2 regions of the Kribbella sp. NPDC054772 genome follow, and region 2 is predicted to be linked to the other one. Evidence: predicted binding sites of a transcription regulator. Region 2 holds the regulator's gene; the other holds the start of a gene.

Region 1 (8,521 bases), on a different contig from region 2:
CTGTCCGGAGCCGCCGTACCAGAGCCGGCGCCCGCGTCCGGCGCGGTGGTCCCGACGCCGCTCGAGGTGTCGGTCTGACCGGTGCCCGAGTCGCTGCTCGGGGTCGCGGTCGGGTCGGCCGCCGCCGAGTTGTCGCCGGTCCCGGTGTCGACGTTCGCCGGTGGGCTCGTCGGCGTCGTGGTGGTCGAGTCCGTCGGCGTCGGCGTCGTGCTGCTGCCCGGCTCGGTCGGGTCACCCGTTGGCGTCGGCGTCGGCGTCGTCGGGGTGTCCGGCGGCGTGGTCGGCGTGGTCGGGGTGTCCGTCGTGCCCTTGCCACCGGTGGTGGTGTCGGTCGGCGTGTTCGTCTTGTCGTCGTCCGACTTCGAGCTGCCGATCGGCTTGCCCGGGTCCTGCGTCTTCGCCGGCTCGTTCGGCACGATCAACGGCTTGTCGAGGATCGCCACCGGCCGCTCGATCGGCTTGACCAGCGGCGGCTTCGGCATATTGATCGAGCTCAGGTCGCCGTCGACCAGCGAGCTGTCGTCCTTGCCGTTGGTCTGCGCGGCGTGCTCGGCCTTGGTCTTGTCCTGGAAGTCCTTCGCGACCTTGACGATCTTGGTCTTGTCCAGGACCGGCAGACCGTCGAGCTCTTCCTTCGGGAAGCTGGTCTGCGGGCGGACCGCGTCGACCATCTTCTCGATGACCTTCTCGTACGGCGACAACGGGTCACCCGTGACCGCCGCGGCCACCCCGGAGACCGAAAGCGCGGCCACCGCGGCGACACCGAGCGCCAGACCACGCGTCGCCACCTTGCGGGCGAACGGGTCGGTGATCGGGTTCAGCGCCGCGCAGCGCGCCAGGAAGCTCTCCGGATCGTCGATGGTCTCCACCGGGAGCTCGTCCTCGACCTCCACCGCCAGCCGCAGATCGGCCAGCAGTGCGACGGCCGGGTCGTGCTCGCCCGCCGCGCGCGCGGACTCCCCTCCGGCGGCCAACAGATCGAGCAGTGCGTCATCGGCCTCGATCGCGTCCAGGTCGAACCGGTCAGCCATGATGCCCCTCCCCTGCTGATCCTCGTTCCGACTGTGCTTCATGCCCCACGAACCCCCTGAGCGTGTTCAACGCCCGATGCTGTGCGACCCTCACCGCCCCCGGTGTCATGCCCAGCGCCCGGCCGGTCTCCTCGGCTGACATCCCCGCGACGACCCGGAGGCGCAGGATCTCCCGCAGCTTCTCCGGCAGCTTGTCCAGCAGACCCATGATGTGCTGGACCTCGGACTGCCGGACCGCGCGTTCCTCCGGTGTCGGTGACTCGTCCGCGCCGTCCGGCAGGTCCGGCGTCGAGACGTCGGCGACCGCGAACGCACGCTGGGCATCGGCGACCTTGCGGGCCGCGATCCCGTAGACGAAAGCCTCGAAAGGCCTCCCCTCGTCCCGGTACCGGCCGAGTGCACCGAAGACCGCGACGCATACCTCTTGCGCGACGTCGTCGACCATGTCGGCGCCGCCGGGATAGGTCCACAGACGGGACCGTACGTAGCGGTGCGCCACCGCGCGCACCCTGGTGAGCAGGTCGTTGAGAGCTGTGCGATCCCCGTTGCCGGCCAGCGCGGCTAGATCCCTGAGCTCGACCCGGTCGTGGGTGTCAGGTACTCGGACCTCGGTCACCCCTCGCCCCCTCGTGTCGGACCGGTCAGCCTGGAAGATGCTACGGCTCTCAACCTCACTTGCCTAGTGGCAATTCGTGGTCGCTTCCGGCCAGTTGATCACGATCTGTCACTACTGGCCAGTTCGGATCCCGTACTGCGCGATGTTCCGGTAGATCGTCGCGCGGCTCATCCCGAGTTCAGCCGCCGCATTCTTCATCGAAACCTCCGGACGTCCCAGAACACGGATGATTTCGTCTCGCCCGAACCGCTCGATCCGGCCCAGCCGGTGACTCGGCCCGGACCGCAGTTCGCCCGGAAGATGCCGTACATCGATCACGTCCGTACGCCGCGCAGCCACCTTCGCCACGCGCTGTAACTGCTCTGACGGCCGGCGCCTGCCTCGGCTGGTTGTCCGACATCATCGGCCAACGAATCCAACAACGAGCAGCCCGCCCCGCATAACCAGCGCGCGGGCCGGCCACCCACCGGCCCGTTGCCCAGGCGAGGCTGTTGTTGGGTTGGGCTGTTGTTGGGTTGGGCTGTTGTTGGGTTGGGCTGTTGTTGGGTTGGGCTGTTGTTGGGTTGGGCTGTTGTTGGGTTGGGCTGTTGCTAGGCGGGGGCGTTGAAGCGGATGAGTTCGGTGGCGTGGGTTCCACCCCAGTCGATCGGTGTCCGCCCGGCCTCGATCCAACCCGCCCGGCGATAGAGATGTACGGCGGCGCCTCGGTTGTCGACCACTTCGAGTGACAGCTTCCGACCGAGCCGCGCCGCCGTCGTCACGCAGTACGCGAGCAACTCACGACCGATCCCCCGCCCGGTCGCTTCCGGGTCGACGTACAACCGCTCCACCTCGGCACCATCACCAACAGCCGTCAGTACAACGTGCCCGACAACCCGCTCGTCGACGACCGCAACCCAGCACCCCAACCGACTCTCCGGCGTCAACCACCCCCGAGGATCCGCAGGCCAGTTGATCGGATACCCCGCCCGCTCATACACCGCCCGCAACAACTCAACACAAACCTCAAGATCCCCGTCACCGCGCTCCCGAATCAACACCCACCCATCCCATCACCACCCCCAAGCCGTCCCCTAACCCAGCCCCCAGTGACCGAGCACAGGCAATACCTTGTGCTCAGTCACCACACCCCTGCCCCACACCACTCACCACCCCAGCCAGACGCCCACGCCCCGGCGAATCGCAGGAACATCTCGTACGCCGCCCCACGCGCTGGTGCTGTCCGCGGACCGGTCACGCGACCGGCGCTGAAGCCGGGGGCTTACCCGCGCGGCGGTGACTGTGCACAGGCAATTGCTTGTGCACAGTCCCCAGCCCCTGTCCACACCCACCATCACCCCCGGCCACACGTCCGCGGAGCGGTGCATCGCGCGATCAGCCCGTACGCCGCCGCGCTCGCGCGCCGGAAGACGGGGGGGGTTGCTCAGGCTGCGGTGACTGGAGACAAGCAATTGCCTGTGCTCAGTCACCACATCCTGTCCACAGTCCCCATCACCGCCGGCCAGATGTCCGCGGAACGGCCCAGCGCACGAGCAGCCAGTACGCCGCCGTACTCGCGCGCCGGAAGGCGGGGGCTTGCCCGCGTGGCGGTGGGTGGGGACAGGTTATTGCTTGTTCAGGGGCCCTGGTTGTTGTGTTCGCGGACCGTTTGCGGCGTTGTCGGCAGGCTCGACGAGAGCGGCGGTGGGGGAGGCGGGGCGGGGCGGGGCGGGGCGGGGCGGGAAAGCAAGCACCGCCCGGCTGGTCGTGGGGACCTGCCGGGCGGTGCTTTGTGTGCTGTGCTGCCTGGCTGGGGTGGACAACCCCTGCGAGGCGGTGCTGCGTGCCTGGCGGGGGTGGAGACCCCTACCGGGCGGTGCTGTCGGACTGCTGCTTACTGCCTGAGGTCAGTGACCGTGGCCGTGGCCGTGGCCGGCTGCGGCGGGCTCTTCTTCCTCGGGCTTGTCGACCACCAGGGTTTCGGTGGTCAGCAGCAGGGCGGCGATCGAGCCGGCGTTGGCGAGCGCGGACCGGGTCACCTTGACCGGGTCGAGGACGCCGGTGCCGAGCAGGTCGCCGTACTCGCCGGTGGCCGCGTTGAAGCCGTTGCCGGGCTCCATCTCGGACACCTTGGCGACGACGACGTAGCCCTCGTAGCCACCGTTCTCGGCGATCCAGCGCAGCGGCTCGACGACGGCCTTGCGGACGATCCGGACACCGGTCGCCTCGTCACCGTCGAGCTCGAGCTCCTTGTCGAGCACGGTGGCCGCGTGGACGAGAGCGGAGCCGCCACCGGCGACGATGCCCTCTTCGATCGCGGCCCGGGTCGCGGACACGGCGTCCTCGATCCGGTGCTTCTTCTCCTTGAGCTCGACCTCGGTGGCCGCGCCGACCTTGATCACGCAGACGCCACCGGCCAGCTTGGCCAGCCGCTCCTGCAGCTTCTCGCGGTCCCAGTCGGAGTCGGTGCGCTCGATCTCGGCCTTGATCTGGTTGACCCGGGCCTCGATGTCGTCGGCCTTGCCGGCGCCCTCGACAACGGTCGTGTTGTCCTTCGAGACGACGATCCGGCGCGCCGAACCGAGCACCTCGAGGCCGACCTGGTCGAGCTTCAGCCCGACCTCGGGGGCCACGACCTGCGCGCCGGTGAGCGCGGCCAGGTCCTCCAGCATCGCCTTGCGGCGGTCACCGAAGCCCGGCGCCTTGACGGCGACCGAGGTGAAGTTGCCGCGGATCTTGTTCACCACCAGGGTGGACAGCGCCTCGGCCTCGACGTCCTCGGCGATGATCAGCAGCGTCTTGCCGGACTGCACGACCTTCTCCAGCAGCGGCAGCAGGTCCGCGATCGCGGAGATCTTGCCCTGGTGGATCAGGATGTACGGGTCCTCCAGCACCGCTTCGCCGGCCTCGGCGTCGGTGATGAAGTACGGCGAGATGTAGCCCTTGTCGAACTGCATACCCTCGGTGAACTCGAGCTCGGTCCCGAAGGTGTTCGACTCCTCGACGGTGATCACACCGTCCTTGCCGACCTTGTCGAACGCGTCCGCGATCAGCGCACCGATCTCGGCGTCGCGGGCGGAGATGGTCGCGACGTGGGCCATGTCGCCCTTGTCGTCGACCGGCTTCGCGGTGTCCACCAGCTTGCCCGACACGGCCTCGACAGCCGCCTCGATACCGCGCTTGAGGCCCATCGGGTTGGCGCCGGCGGCGACCGCCCGGAGGCCCTCGTGCACCAGTGCCTGCGCCAGCACCGTCGCGGTGGTGGTGCCGTCACCGGCGATGTCGTTGGTCTTGGTGGCGACCTCCTTGGTGAGCTGCGCACCAAGGTTCTCGAACGGGTCGTCCAGCTCGACCTCACGGGCGACGGTGACACCGTCGTTGGTGATGGTCGGGGCGCCCCACTTCTTGTCCAGGACGACGTAGCGGCCCTTCGGGCCCAGCGTCACCTTCACCGTGTTCGCGAGCTTGTCGACGCCGCGCTCCAGGGCGCGCCGCGCGTTCTCGTCGAACTCGAGGATCTTCGGCATGAAGAAAACCAGTCCTTTTCTGAATGTCTACGTTGCAGGTGCCGAACGAACGCCGTTCCCGGCCGGGACGGCCCGGCAGGAACCCACTCCGCCCCGGCGCCAGTGGGCTCCGGGGCGGTGTCGGTCAGGAACGGTGGTTCGTCACTTGCTGACGACGGCGAGGATGTCGCGGGCGCCCAGGATCAGGTAGTCCTGACCGTCGTACTTGACCTCGGTGCCGCCGTACTTCGAGTAGATGACCTTGTCGCCGACGGCGACGTCCAGCGGGACGCGGTTGCCGTTGTCGTCGATCCGGCCCGGGCCGACAGCGAGGATCTCGCCCTCCTGCGGCTTCTCCTTGGCGGTGTCCGGGATCACCAGGCCGGACTTCGTGGTCTGCTCGGCTTCGAGCGGCGCGACGAGGACGCGGTCCTCGAGCGGCTTGATCGTGACCGACACTTGCTGACCTCCACGGTCGAATTCGCTTGTCTAATTCCCATGTGGTCGCGCTCCCCTGCCGTCGCGGGGGTCAAGGGCCGGACCGCTGGCACCCTCACTAGGAGAGTGCCAACACCGAATCTAGGCCGCGATTAGCACTCGGTCAACTCGAGTGCCAAAGGAATTCTCGAAGACGAACGGATTTCTTGGGTGACCGCCCCGGTACGGAATGTGGTCAAACACCGGCCGGCATGCGACCGTTCTCTCAGAGCGGTCTCAGGGACGGCCCCCAGGAGGAGCCATGGCGTTCAAGCTGCCGAAGCTACCGAAGCTGTCCGGCCGCACCGTCGCACTCCTCGCCGCGGTCGGCGCGGTGGCGGTCGGAGCGGTCGCCGCCAACGCCTCGAAATCCGACTCCCCGGCGGCCGGCGCGCCCGCAACGGCACCGGGCTCGAAGGCCGCGAAGGACGCCAAGGCCGCCGACCAGCCCGAGGAGTCCCGTAATGCGACCGCCGCCGAACTGAAGGCCGCGGCCGCGCTCCCGCAGTGCCGGGCCGCGCGGCTGGTCCCGGTGAACCGCAGCTGGGGCATCCCGATGCCGTCGATCTACGCCAGCGCCAGCACCACCTGCAACCTGATGTACGGCGACAACCCCTACCGCGGCTCCAACCGGTACGGCGACCCCGAGACCGCGATCCAGGTGCTCCAGCGCAACCTCAACTTCTGCTACGGCACCAAGCTGGCCGTCGACGGGCTCTACGGCACCAAGACCCAGGCCGCGATCAAGCTGGTCCAGCGCCGGCACCACCTGGTGGTCGACGGCATCTACGGCCCGAAGACTCGCTCAGCCATGAACTGGCGCCTCTACTCGATGGCCGGCCGCAGCTGGAGCAGGAGCTGTTCCAGCCCCCTCTAAAGTTGTCCGAGTGACTGTCACCGCACTGCTCGACGGACCGGGCGCCGAGGTCCTCGCCACAGCCTGTGCGGACTACCAGCCCGGTCGTGAGCTCCAGCTCGTCGAGAAGCTCAGACGCCGGTACGACGCAACGCTGGTCACGACTGCGGTCACGCAAGCCGCCTTACGCCACCGCGCCGTCGCCAAGTTCGGTCCGGACGCGCAGCGCATGTACTTCACCCCCGACGGCCTCGAGCAGGCCACCCGGACCGCTGTCGGCACCCACCGCGCCGCACGGATCGCAGCCACGCTCCCGGGCGCCGGCGTGGTCGACCTGGGCTGTGGGATCGGCGGTGACCTCATCAGCGCCGCACGCGCCGGTCTGCGCGTGACGGGCGTCGAACGTGACCCCGAGACCGCAGCCACTGCTCGCGCCAACCTGACCGCCCTCGGTCTCCCGGGTGACGTGCTGATCGGCGAGGCGGAGTCGACCGACCTCACGCCGTACGACGTGGTGTTCGCGGACCCGGCGCGGCGGGCGGACGGGCGGCGCGTGTTCGATCACAACGCCTACTCGCCACCCTGGTCGTTCGTGACTGGGCTGCTGGAGCGGACTGCTTGCGTGAAGGTCGCACCGGGGATTCCGCACGACGCGATCCCCGACGGTGTCGAGGCGGAGTGGGTCAGTGACTCCGGTGAGGTGAAGGAGGCCGCGCTGTGGTCCGGCGCGCTCTCCACCGGCACCACACGGCGCGCCACTCTGCTGCCGAGCCAGGCCAGCGTCTCCAAAGCGCCGGACGCTGAAGTCGGGCCGGTCGGTCAGTACATCTACGAACCCGACGGTGCGGTCGTTCGGGCCGGTCTGGTCACCGCAGTGGCCGCCGCGGTGGACGGCTGGCTTCTGGATCCGCGCATTGCCTACGTCACCGCGGCGAAGTACGTCCCGACGCCGCTCAGCTCGGCGTACGAGGTGCTGGAGGAGCTGCCCTACAAGGAGAAGGCGTTGCGTTCCTGGGTGCGCAGTCAGGGCATCGGCACGCTGGAGATCAAGAAGCGCGGCGTGGACGTCGATCCGGCCCAGCTGCGCAAGAAGCTCGCGCCGAAGGGCTCGGCGTCCGCGACGTTGATCATCACGCGGATCGGCCGGGACGCTGTCGCCTACTCGTGCCGCCGCATCACATCCTGACGACCAGCTTCCCCGTCGCCTCGTCGTTCTCCATGGACCGATGCGCCGCGACGATGTCCTCCAGGTCGAACACGCGGTCCACATTGGGTGCGTAGACCCCAGCCTCGACCTCACCGACGATCCGCTGCAGCACGTCCGTCCGGCCCTTCATCGTCTCGCTGTGGAACGCGGTCAGCCGCGTACCGCTCGGGATCATCGCGATCGGCTCGAAGTTCTCGATCAGCCACCCGCTGAGCGAACCCGCGACGCACACCGTCCCGCCCGGAGCGACGAGACGCAACGACTCCACCGCCGTCCGCGCCCCGACCAGATCCAGCACGTACGACGGCCCGTCCGGCCACGGCAGCGCCAACGGTCCACCGTCGTCGATCACCACGTGGTCCGCCGTCAGCGCACCGGCCTTGTCGGGCCGCCGTGTCGTCACCGCGGTCGCAACGCCGTACCCACGCGCGATCGACGCGGCAGCCATCCCCACCGACGACGTCCCGCCGCGGATCAGCAGCCGGCCGCCCGCCTCGATCCCCACCGCCTCGAGCGCCCCGAACGCAGTCAGGTACGTCTCCGGCAGCGCGGCCAGCACGTCCCACGCCAAGGTGCTGTCGAGCGGCATCAACGATGCGTTCGGCAACAACGCGTACTCCGCATAACCCCCGTCGTACTGCCGTCCCATCTCCCCCATCACCGCCGCGACCGTCGCCCCTTCCGGTACGGCGGGATCGGTCGACACCGCCACGACTCCGACGCATTCGATGCCGAGCACCCGCGGAAACGTCACGGTCGGCGAGTGCCCCTGCCGGGTCCGCAACTCCGACCGGTTCAGCCCGGCCGCTCGCACCCGCACCAGACTCCAGCCGTCCCGAACCGCCGGCA
Region 2 (8,521 bases):
AAGAACCGCCGCCCAGCCCGAGCTGGCGGGCGGCCGCCAGAGCCGACGCAGGTCCCCGACCTCGAAGCTGTGCTCTGGGAACCGGCGGCGCGCCTCGGCCACCATCTCAGGTGACAAGTCGATGCCGGTGGCATCAGCACCACCCTCAGCCAGATACGCCGTGATGTGGCCAGGCCCCGAGCCGACCTCCACCACCGGGCGGCCGTTGGCGTGGGCAATCACCCGGTCGAGCAACCAACGTTCGAATGGCAGCCCGTCGAGCTCGTCAAGCAGCTCATCCGCGTACGTCGTCGCAACCGCGTCGTACGCCGCCCGCACCCGCGCGTCACGTGCTTCGACGCCGTCGGAGATCACCGTGTCGCGATCGACGGCCTCGACGGCGACGACCGCCTCCTCGTCGGGCACCGGGCCGAGGAGGTGGATCCAGCGGCGGTCGTGCTGGCCGGCGCGACGTTCGAGCTCACGAACCAGCGGCTCGGGACGGGCGGCCATCCGGCGCAGGCAGTCCTCGACGTCGGTCCGCTCGTCGAACTTGTGCAGCCGCTCGGTCCGCGTCCGCAGTTCGCCGGGAGCCTGCGCGCCACGGAGCAGCAGCACGGTGATGAGCGCCCGCTCGTCCTCCTCGAGACCGAGCTTCTCGTCGAGGATCTGGTGGTACTTCAACGTCCGTCGGCCAGTGTCGACCCAGACGATCCGCAGCAGGTCCCGATCGCGCAGCGACCGGGACACCCGCTCGACGGTCCCCTGGTCGTAGTCGACGACCGGCTCCCGATTGCTCGTCTGGTTGCAGGCGGTCCGCAACGCGTTGGCCGTCAACGGGTACGACGCCGGCACCGTCGACTGCTTCTCCAGCAAGCTCCCGAGGACCCGCTGGTCCTCGGCATCCAGAACAGGGAGATCGCTCACCCGTCCGACCTTAAGGGCTCACCCGGCCGACGTGAGCAAAAGCCCCGGCTGCTACTCAGGACACTAGGTCCGGTCAGCCGGGCTGGTAGGTCTCCGGGAGCGTCAGTGGCTCGAACGCGGTGCCGTTGCAGGACGGGCAGAGCGCGTCGTCGACCAGGCCGGAGCCCGAGCAGCGCGTGCACAGCCCGTCGTGCCAGGCCTCGCCGGACAGGGAGTGGTGAGGACGTGGGTAGTGGGTGTCCGGTAGGTAGCACTCGGCGCCGGTGAGGGCGTGCACACGAGCACACAGGTCCTTGCCGAGCCCTCTCGATGGTTCGCTCACGGTCGGGATCTCCTCAGTGCTGGTGTTTCACTGCTGGTGATTCAGCTGGCTTGCATCCACGGTTGCGTCAGGACGGACTGCGGGTCGGTGGTGGCGGTGAGCACCGGGCTGGTGGACAGCCGCAGGCTCGCCTCCACCTGGTTGTAGAACGTATCGACGGCGCGGATCAGGTCGTCCGCCTCGCGGGTGGTGACGGCGCGCTCCAGGCCGGCTTCGGCCGCGGCACGCTGCCCGGCGCCGGCGGCGAAGAACGTCGCCCACTCGCCGAACTCCGGCGCGACCTCGGCGAGCAGCACCCAGGCGTTGCGCTGCACCCGACGGCGGCTGCTCGAGCGGACCGGGCGAGCCCGGACCGCGAGCACCGCGGCCGCGACCCGGAGCGCCGCGACATGCGCGCTCGAGTAGCGGATCAGGTGGTCGCTCGTCTCCGTCGCCTCGGCCAGGGCGGCGCGGGCACGGGACAGCTCGCGGCTGGCCGCACCGGCCGCGGCCGGCGATACCGGTGAAACAGTCATCGGTCGGTCACCCTCTCCAGTTGCCAACGACCCGAGTCCGGGTCGTGGGCCAGATCGAACAGCTCCTGGCGGCCGTGCCGGCCGCAGCCTGCTTCCACCCGGAACACCGCGCGCTCCGGCCCCCATTCCGCGTCCAGTACCCCGACCGCCGCCGGGCTCGCACCCGCAGCTACGTGGCCGACCGGCACTGAGGCCGACACCGAGGCAGCGGAGGGAAGCGGGGGGGGGGGGGGGGGGAGCGGGGTTAGTGCGCGCCGAAGGCGTCGCGGAGGCGGCCGAAGACGCCCTTGTGGGTGGCCTGGACCTGGCCCTGCGGACGCTCCTCGTCGCGGGCGACGGCGAGTTGCCGGAGCAGCTCGGCCTGGTCGTCGTCGAGCTTCGTCGGCGTCTCCACGATCACCTGCACGATCAGGTCGCCGCGCCCCGCGTGCCGCAGCCGCGGTACGCCGCGCGCGGTCAGCGTGACCGCGGTGCCGGACTGCGTGCCGGGGCGGATCTCCAGCGGGGTCGTCTCGCCCTCGAGGGTCGGCAGGTCGATCGTCGTACCGAGCGCGGCGGCCGTCATCGGCAGCGTGACCGTGCAGTGCAGGTCGTCGCCGTTGCGGGTGAAGATCTCGTGCGGCTCGACCTCGATCTCGACGTACAGGTCGCCGGCCGGACCGCCGCCGGGACCGACCTCGCCCTGACCGGACAGCTGCACCCGGGTGCCGCTGTCGACGCCGCCGGGGATCTTGACCGTGACGGTACGCCGGGAGCGGACGCGACCGTCGCCGGAGCACTCGACGCACGGGTTCGGGATCGTGGTGCCGTAGCCGCGGCAGTTCGGGCACGGGCGCATCGTCCGCACCTCGCCGAGGAACGACCGCTGCGTGTGGGTCACCTCGCCGCGCCCGTGGCAGATCTCGCAGGTCACCGGTTCGGAGCCGGCCGCCGCGCCGGATCCGCTACAGGTCGGGCAGAGGACGGCGGTGTCGACCTTGAGCTCGCGGGTGGTCCCGAAGGCCGCCTCGGCGAGATCGATCCGGAGCGGGATCAGCGCGTCCTGGCCGCGCCGGGTCCGCGGCCGCGGCCCGCGGGTGGCCCCGCCGGTCTGGCCGAAGAACGCGTCCATGATGTCGGTGAAGGTGAACGCCTGGCCGAAGCCCTGACCACCCGGCCCACCGGCCCCGGCGGTCGCGAACGGGTCGCCGCCGAGGTCGTGCATCTGCCGCTTCTGCGGGTCGCTGAGCACCTGGAAGGCGCGGCCGATCTCCTGGAACTTCTGGTGCGCGTCCTCGGAGTCGTTCACGTCCGGGTGGTACTGGCGCGCCAGTTTGCGGTACGCCTTCTTGATCTCGTCCGGTGACGCGTCGCGGCTGACACCTAGGACGGCGTAGTAATCGGTGCTCATACTCCAGACCAGTGGTTGTTGTCGTTTAGGAGTCGGCCAGGATCTGGCTGACGTAGCGCGCGACGGCGCGCACGGCGCCCATCGTGCTCGGGTAGTCCATATGGGTCGGGCCGACGATGCCGAGGGTGGCCAGCGCCTCCGACTTCGACCCGTATCCGGTCGCGACCACCGAGGTGGTGGCGAGCTCCTCGAACGGGTTCTCGTGGCCGATCCGGACCGTCAGGGTCTGCGGATTGGTGGCCTCACCGAGCAGTTTGAGCAGGATGACGTGCTCCTCCAGCGCCTCCAGCACCGGCTTGACGTTGCGCTCGAAGTCGTCGCCGTACCGGGTCAGGTTGGCGGCGCCGCCGACCGCGATCCGCTGCTCGCCGACCTCGTCGGTGAACGCCTCGAGCAGCGTGGTGACGATCGACGCGACCAGCGACCGGTCGGCCGGAGCGAACAGCTCCGGGACCCCGGCCAGGGATGTGGTCGCATCGGTCAGGCGCTGGCCGGCCAGCACCGTGTTCAGCCGGGACCGCAGGTCCGCGATCAGCTGCTCCTCGACGTCGTGCGGGTGCTCGACGAGGCGCTGCTCGACGCGGCCGTTGCTGGTGATCAGCACCAGCAGCAACCGCCGCGGGGTCATCGTGACGACCTCGATGTGCCGGACACTCGACCGGTTCAGCGAGGGGTACTGCACGACGGCGACCTGGCGGGTGATCTGCGCGAGCAGCCGGACCGTCCGCCGGACGACGTCGTCCAGGTCGACCGCACCGGCCAGGAACGACGTGATCGCCTTCTTCTCGGCGACCGACAGCGTCTTGACCGTGCTGAGCTTGTCCACGAACAGCCGGTACCCAGCATCGGTCGGAATCCGCCCCGCGCTGGTGTGCGGCTGGGTGATGTACCCCTCCTCCTCCAGCGCGGCCATGTCGTTACGCACAGTGGCCGGGGAGACTCCGAGGTTGTGACGATCCACGAGCGTCTTCGAACCGACCGGCTCGTGGGTCGCCACGTAGTCCTCGACGATGGCGCGGAGCACATCGAGCTTGCGTTCGTCCAGCACGCGCGCACACCCTCTCTCGATCGACACTGGCACTCGAAAGTTCCGAGTGCCAGTCTACCGAGCCGTAGGAGCTCGCACTGACGCGTGGCGGCGTGGGGCGGGTCTCAGGCGGTCTCGGGGGACGCCCCCAACGGTACGGCGGCCGGACGCTCGACCGTACTCGCGACGTCCACGGGCTGGTCCTGGACCGCCGCCTCGAGCAACGACTCGAGTACGTCGAGCACGTGGTACGCCAACGCTCCGTCAGCGCGATGCGGCTCACCGTTACGGAGGGCCCGGGCCATGTCCGCGACGCCGACGCCGCGGCCCGCTCCGGCGTACCCACCGGCGACCGGGACCTCGGTCCAGTCACGCTGCGCGGCCGTCGCGATCTCGACGGTGCCGTCGAAACCGTTCGGGTCCGGCACCGACAGGCTCCCCTCGGTCCCGTGGATCTCGATCCGCGGCAGCCGGGCCGCCCAGACGTCGAAGGACATCAGTACGGTCGTCAGCGCACCGGACTCGTGCTCCAGTACGCCGGTGACGTGCGTCGGCACCTCCACCGGGAACTTGGTGCCGGCCCGCGGACCCGAGTGGATCTCGCGCTCCTGCTTCGACTGGCCGGCCCGTGCGGTGACCCGACGTACCGGACCGAGCAGGGTGACCAGGCTGGTCACGTAGTACGGCCCCATGTCGAGCACCGGGCCGCCACCGGGCTGGTAGTAGAACTCCGGCGCCGGGTGCCACAGCTCGTGGCCGGGAGTGGTGAAGGCAGCAAAGGCTGCATGCGGTACGCCGATGTCGCCACGGTCGATCACTGCTCGGGCGGTCTGGGTACCGGTGCCGAGCACGGTGTCCGGTGCGCAGCCGACCCGGAGGTTGTTCGCGGCGGCGTACTTGAGCAGCGGCTCGGCCTCGGTGCGGTCGACGGCGAGCGGCTTCTCGCCGTACACGTGCTTGCCGGCTTCCATCGCGGCCTGGTGCACCGGGGCGTGCGCGGCCGGGATGGTCAGGTTGAGGACGATCTCGACGTCGTCGGCGGCGTACAACTCGGTCGGCGACAGCGCGCGGATGCTCGGGAACTTGTCGGCGATCGCCTGGGCGCGGGAGACGTCCAGGTCGGCGACCGCGACCACGTCGACGCCAGGGAGCTTGCCCAGGTGGTCGAGGTACGTGCCGGAGATGACACCGGTGCCGACGATGCCGATGTTGGTCACTTGCTCGCCCACAGCAGCCCCCGCTCGATGATGGTGCGAACCTCGGGCGTCTCCAGGTCGTCCAGCTTGTGGCCGACGGTGCAGACGAAGACCTTGCCCTCGCCCCAGGTGCGGGTCCAGATGGCCGGCATCACGGCACCCTCGATCCACGGGTAGTCCGGGTGCGCCTCGAACGTCGTGGTGGCGAGGACGTTGTTGGTCGGGTCGGCGTGCACGTAGTACTGCTCGGTGTGTACGTCGAAGTGCTTGATGCCCTCGACGATCGGGTGATCGGCGACCACGTCGACCCGGTAGTCGTTGAAACCGTGCGGGTGCGAGATGAACTGCCCGCCGGTGATGAAGCTGTAGTCGGAGTTCTTCCGGAACGAGTCGACGATGCCGCCGTGCCAGCCGGCGAACCCGGTGCCGCGGCGGATCGCGGCCTCCAGGCCCTTGAAGTGCTCGGGCTCGATGTCGCTCATCGTCACGCACTGCAGCACCAGGTCGACGCCGTCCAGGTCCAGGTACGCCGCGGTGCTGTCGGAGACGGTGACGTCGTAACCGCTCTCCTTCAGGAAGGGGATGAACAGGTCGGTCGCCTCGACCGGGGAGTGACCTTCCCAGCCACCCCTGACCACCACAGCACGTCGTGTCGTCACACCGGCCACCCTTCGAAAGTTTCGGAATTCCGTTCGGAACACTTGCGACTCTAGGTCCGCGGGAGAGCCTTGCCAACCACTACTCTCAAGGGATGGGCTGGAAGTTCTGGAAGCGGACGAACTCGATGGATCCGCAGGAGATGCTGGCGCGCGGGCACTCGCAGCCGAACAGCTTCCCGGAGCCACCGCGGCCGCAGGACACGTTGCCGGTTGGGGCGTTCGGGATGGCGGTCGAGGACGTGTTCTCGATCACCGGGCGCGGCACCGTCGTCACCGGGCGGGTGCAGGCCGGGACGGTGATGGTCGGCGAGCAGGTGCTGATCAGCCGCGCCGGGCAGCCGCTGCTGCAGGTCGAGGTGGCCGGTCTCGAGATGTTCCGCAAGATCGTGCAGACCGCGCAGCCCGGCGACAACGTCGGCGTACTGCTGCGCGGCGTCAAGCGGGACCAGGTCGCGAGGGGCGACGTACTGAGCAAGTAGCGCCCCAGTAGTGTCGGGGCCATGAGTACGTGGACGGAGCTCGGCGACCGCACTTGGGTCCGCCGGTACGACGAGTGGGACCTGAACGTCGGCCTGGTCGTCGGGTCGGACGGCGCCGTGGTGATCGACACCCGGGCCACCACCGAGGAGGCCGAGCAGCTCCGCGAGCACATTCGCGAGCTGACCGACGTACCGGTGAAGTTCGTCGTCAACACGCACGCGCACTTCGACCATGTGGTCGGCAACAGCGTGTTCACCGAGGCCGAGGTCTACCTGCACGAGAACGCGGCCGCCGAGGAGAACCTCGCGGGTACGACGTTCGCGGCGGCCAAGGTGATCGACCTCGGCGACCGCCGCGTCGAGCTGGTGCACGTCGGCAACGCGCACACCTCGGGCGACGCGGTCGTGGTCGTCCCCGACGTCGACGTGTTCTTCGTCGGTGACCTGCTCGAGGAGTCGGCGCCTCCGTCGTACGGCGCGGACTCGTTCCCGCTGGAGTGGCCGGACACGATCCAGGCGGTGGTCGGGATGATGCCGGCGGACGCGAAGATCGTCCCCGGGCACGGCGCCGTCGTGGACCTCGAGTTCGCTCACGACCAGGCGATCGAGCTGGGCAAGGTCGCCAACACGATCTCCACGTTGCACCACGCGGGCACCTCCCTCGACGACGCGCTGAAGCACACCGAGGACTGGCCGTGGCCGGTCGACAAACTCCAGGACGCGATCCGCCGCGGCTACCAGGTCCTCGGTACGCCGCAACGCCCGAGCCTCCCGCTCCTCGGCCCGAGCTGAGCCTGCGTTTCCCTAGTTGTCCGTTGACACGGACAACGGTCGTCGCGCAACTTGTTCGGAACGGACTTCGCCCAACCGGATGAGGTGGGACTTGTGGTCACGACCGAGCAGACCGTGCACTCCGACGGACGTGTCGAGCTAGCTGATCCCGAGGCCCTCGGCGGGAGTCCGTACGCCAACGCCGAGCTCGCTCCGACACGGTTGCCGGAGCGGACCTGGACGACGTACAACTATGCGGCGCTGTGGATGGGGATGGCGCACAACATCCCCAGCTACCTGCTCGCGGCCGGGCTGGTCGCGCTCGGGATGAACTGGCTGCAGGCGTTCCTGACCATCACGCTCGGGAACCTGATCGTGCTGGTCCCGCTGCTGCTGAACAGTCACGCGGGGACGAAGTACGGTATCCCGTTCCCGGTGTTCGCGCGGGCGTTCTACGGCGTCCGCGGCGCGAACTTCCCGGCGTTGCTGCGGGCATTCATCGCCTGCGGCTGGTTCGGGATCCAGACCTGGATCGGCGGCCAGGCGATCTACGTGATCGTCGGCGAACTCTTCGGCAAGGGCTGGACCGACGCGTCGGCGATCGGCGGGCACCCGTGGACGATGTGGCTCAGCTTCTTGTTCTTCTGGGCGCTGCAGATGGTTCTGATCTTCCGCGGCATCGAGGGCCTGCGCCGGTTCGAGAACTGGGCGGCGCCGCTGGTGACGGTCGCGTTCCTGGCGCTGATGGTGGCGGTCCTGGTGAAGGCCGGCGGGTTCGGGCCGATCCTGTCGCAGCCGTCGAAACTCGGCTGGGGCGCCGACTTCTGGAAGATCTTCCCGCCGGCGCTGATGGGCATGATCGCGTTCTGGGCGACGCTGTCGCTGAACATGCCGGACTTCACCCGGTTCGGGAAAGGCCAGCGGGCGCAGGTCTGGGGTCAGGTGATCGGCCTGCCGACCACGATGTCGTTCATCGCGCTGGTCTCGATCATCACCACCTCCGGCACTGTCGTGCTGTACGGCTCGGCGATCTGGGACCCGGTCGAGCTCACCCGCCGGTTCGAGAACCCGGTGGTCGTGACGATCGGCCTGATCATGGCGATCCTCGCAACGATGTCCTGCAACGTGGCGGCCAACGTCGTGAGTCCGTCGTACGACTTCGCGAACGCGTTGCCGCGCTGGCTGAACTTCAAGACCGCGGGACTGCTGACCGGCGTGATCGGCATCGTGATCCAGCCGTGGCGGCTGATCTCGGA

What was found. The regulator HrcA, encoded in region 2, represses chaperone genes, less so after heat shock. The targets are predictions, from matches to a motif close to TTGGCACTCGNNNNNNNCGAGTGCCAA.
Region 1: groES (co-chaperone GroES) is a predicted target of HrcA. The motif match lies at 5,723-5,749, and genes of this name have one in related genera.

What each region holds. Positions count from the first base shown of each region.
Region 1 is NZ_JBSHBJ010000029.1:28,226-36,746, forward strand. Features, by position in the region: gene ACWGID_RS32145 (hypothetical protein) at 1-1,031, opposite strand, end outside; gene shbA (RNA polymerase sigma factor ShbA) at 1,024-1,647, opposite strand; gene ACWGID_RS32155 (helix-turn-helix domain-containing protein) at 1,759-1,995, opposite strand; gene ACWGID_RS32160 (GNAT family N-acetyltransferase) at 2,238-2,687, opposite strand; gene groL (chaperonin GroEL) at 3,534-5,153, opposite strand; gene groES (co-chaperone GroES) at 5,295-5,591, opposite strand; gene ACWGID_RS32175 (peptidoglycan-binding domain-containing protein) at 5,872-6,486, shown strand; gene ACWGID_RS32180 (class I SAM-dependent methyltransferase) at 6,497-7,651, shown strand; gene ACWGID_RS32185 (zinc-binding dehydrogenase) at 7,641-8,521, opposite strand, start outside.
Region 2 is NZ_JBSHBJ010000002.1:380,202-388,722, forward strand. Features, by position in the region: gene ACWGID_RS04640 (DUF480 domain-containing protein) at 1-906, opposite strand, end outside; gene ACWGID_RS04645 (hypothetical protein) at 980-1,228, opposite strand; gene ACWGID_RS04650 (SAV_6107 family HEPN domain-containing protein) at 1,270-1,743, opposite strand; gene ACWGID_RS04655 (hypothetical protein) at 1,740-1,943, opposite strand; gene dnaJ (molecular chaperone DnaJ) at 1,988-3,133, opposite strand; gene hrcA (heat-inducible transcriptional repressor HrcA) at 3,159-4,181, opposite strand; gene ACWGID_RS04670 (Gfo/Idh/MocA family protein) at 4,286-5,389, opposite strand; gene ACWGID_RS04675 (ThuA domain-containing protein) at 5,374-6,015, opposite strand; gene ACWGID_RS04680 (EF-Tu/IF-2/RF-3 family GTPase) at 6,108-6,494, shown strand; gene ACWGID_RS04685 (MBL fold metallo-hydrolase) at 6,516-7,286, shown strand; gene ACWGID_RS04690 (NCS1 family nucleobase:cation symporter-1) at 7,380-8,521, shown strand, end outside.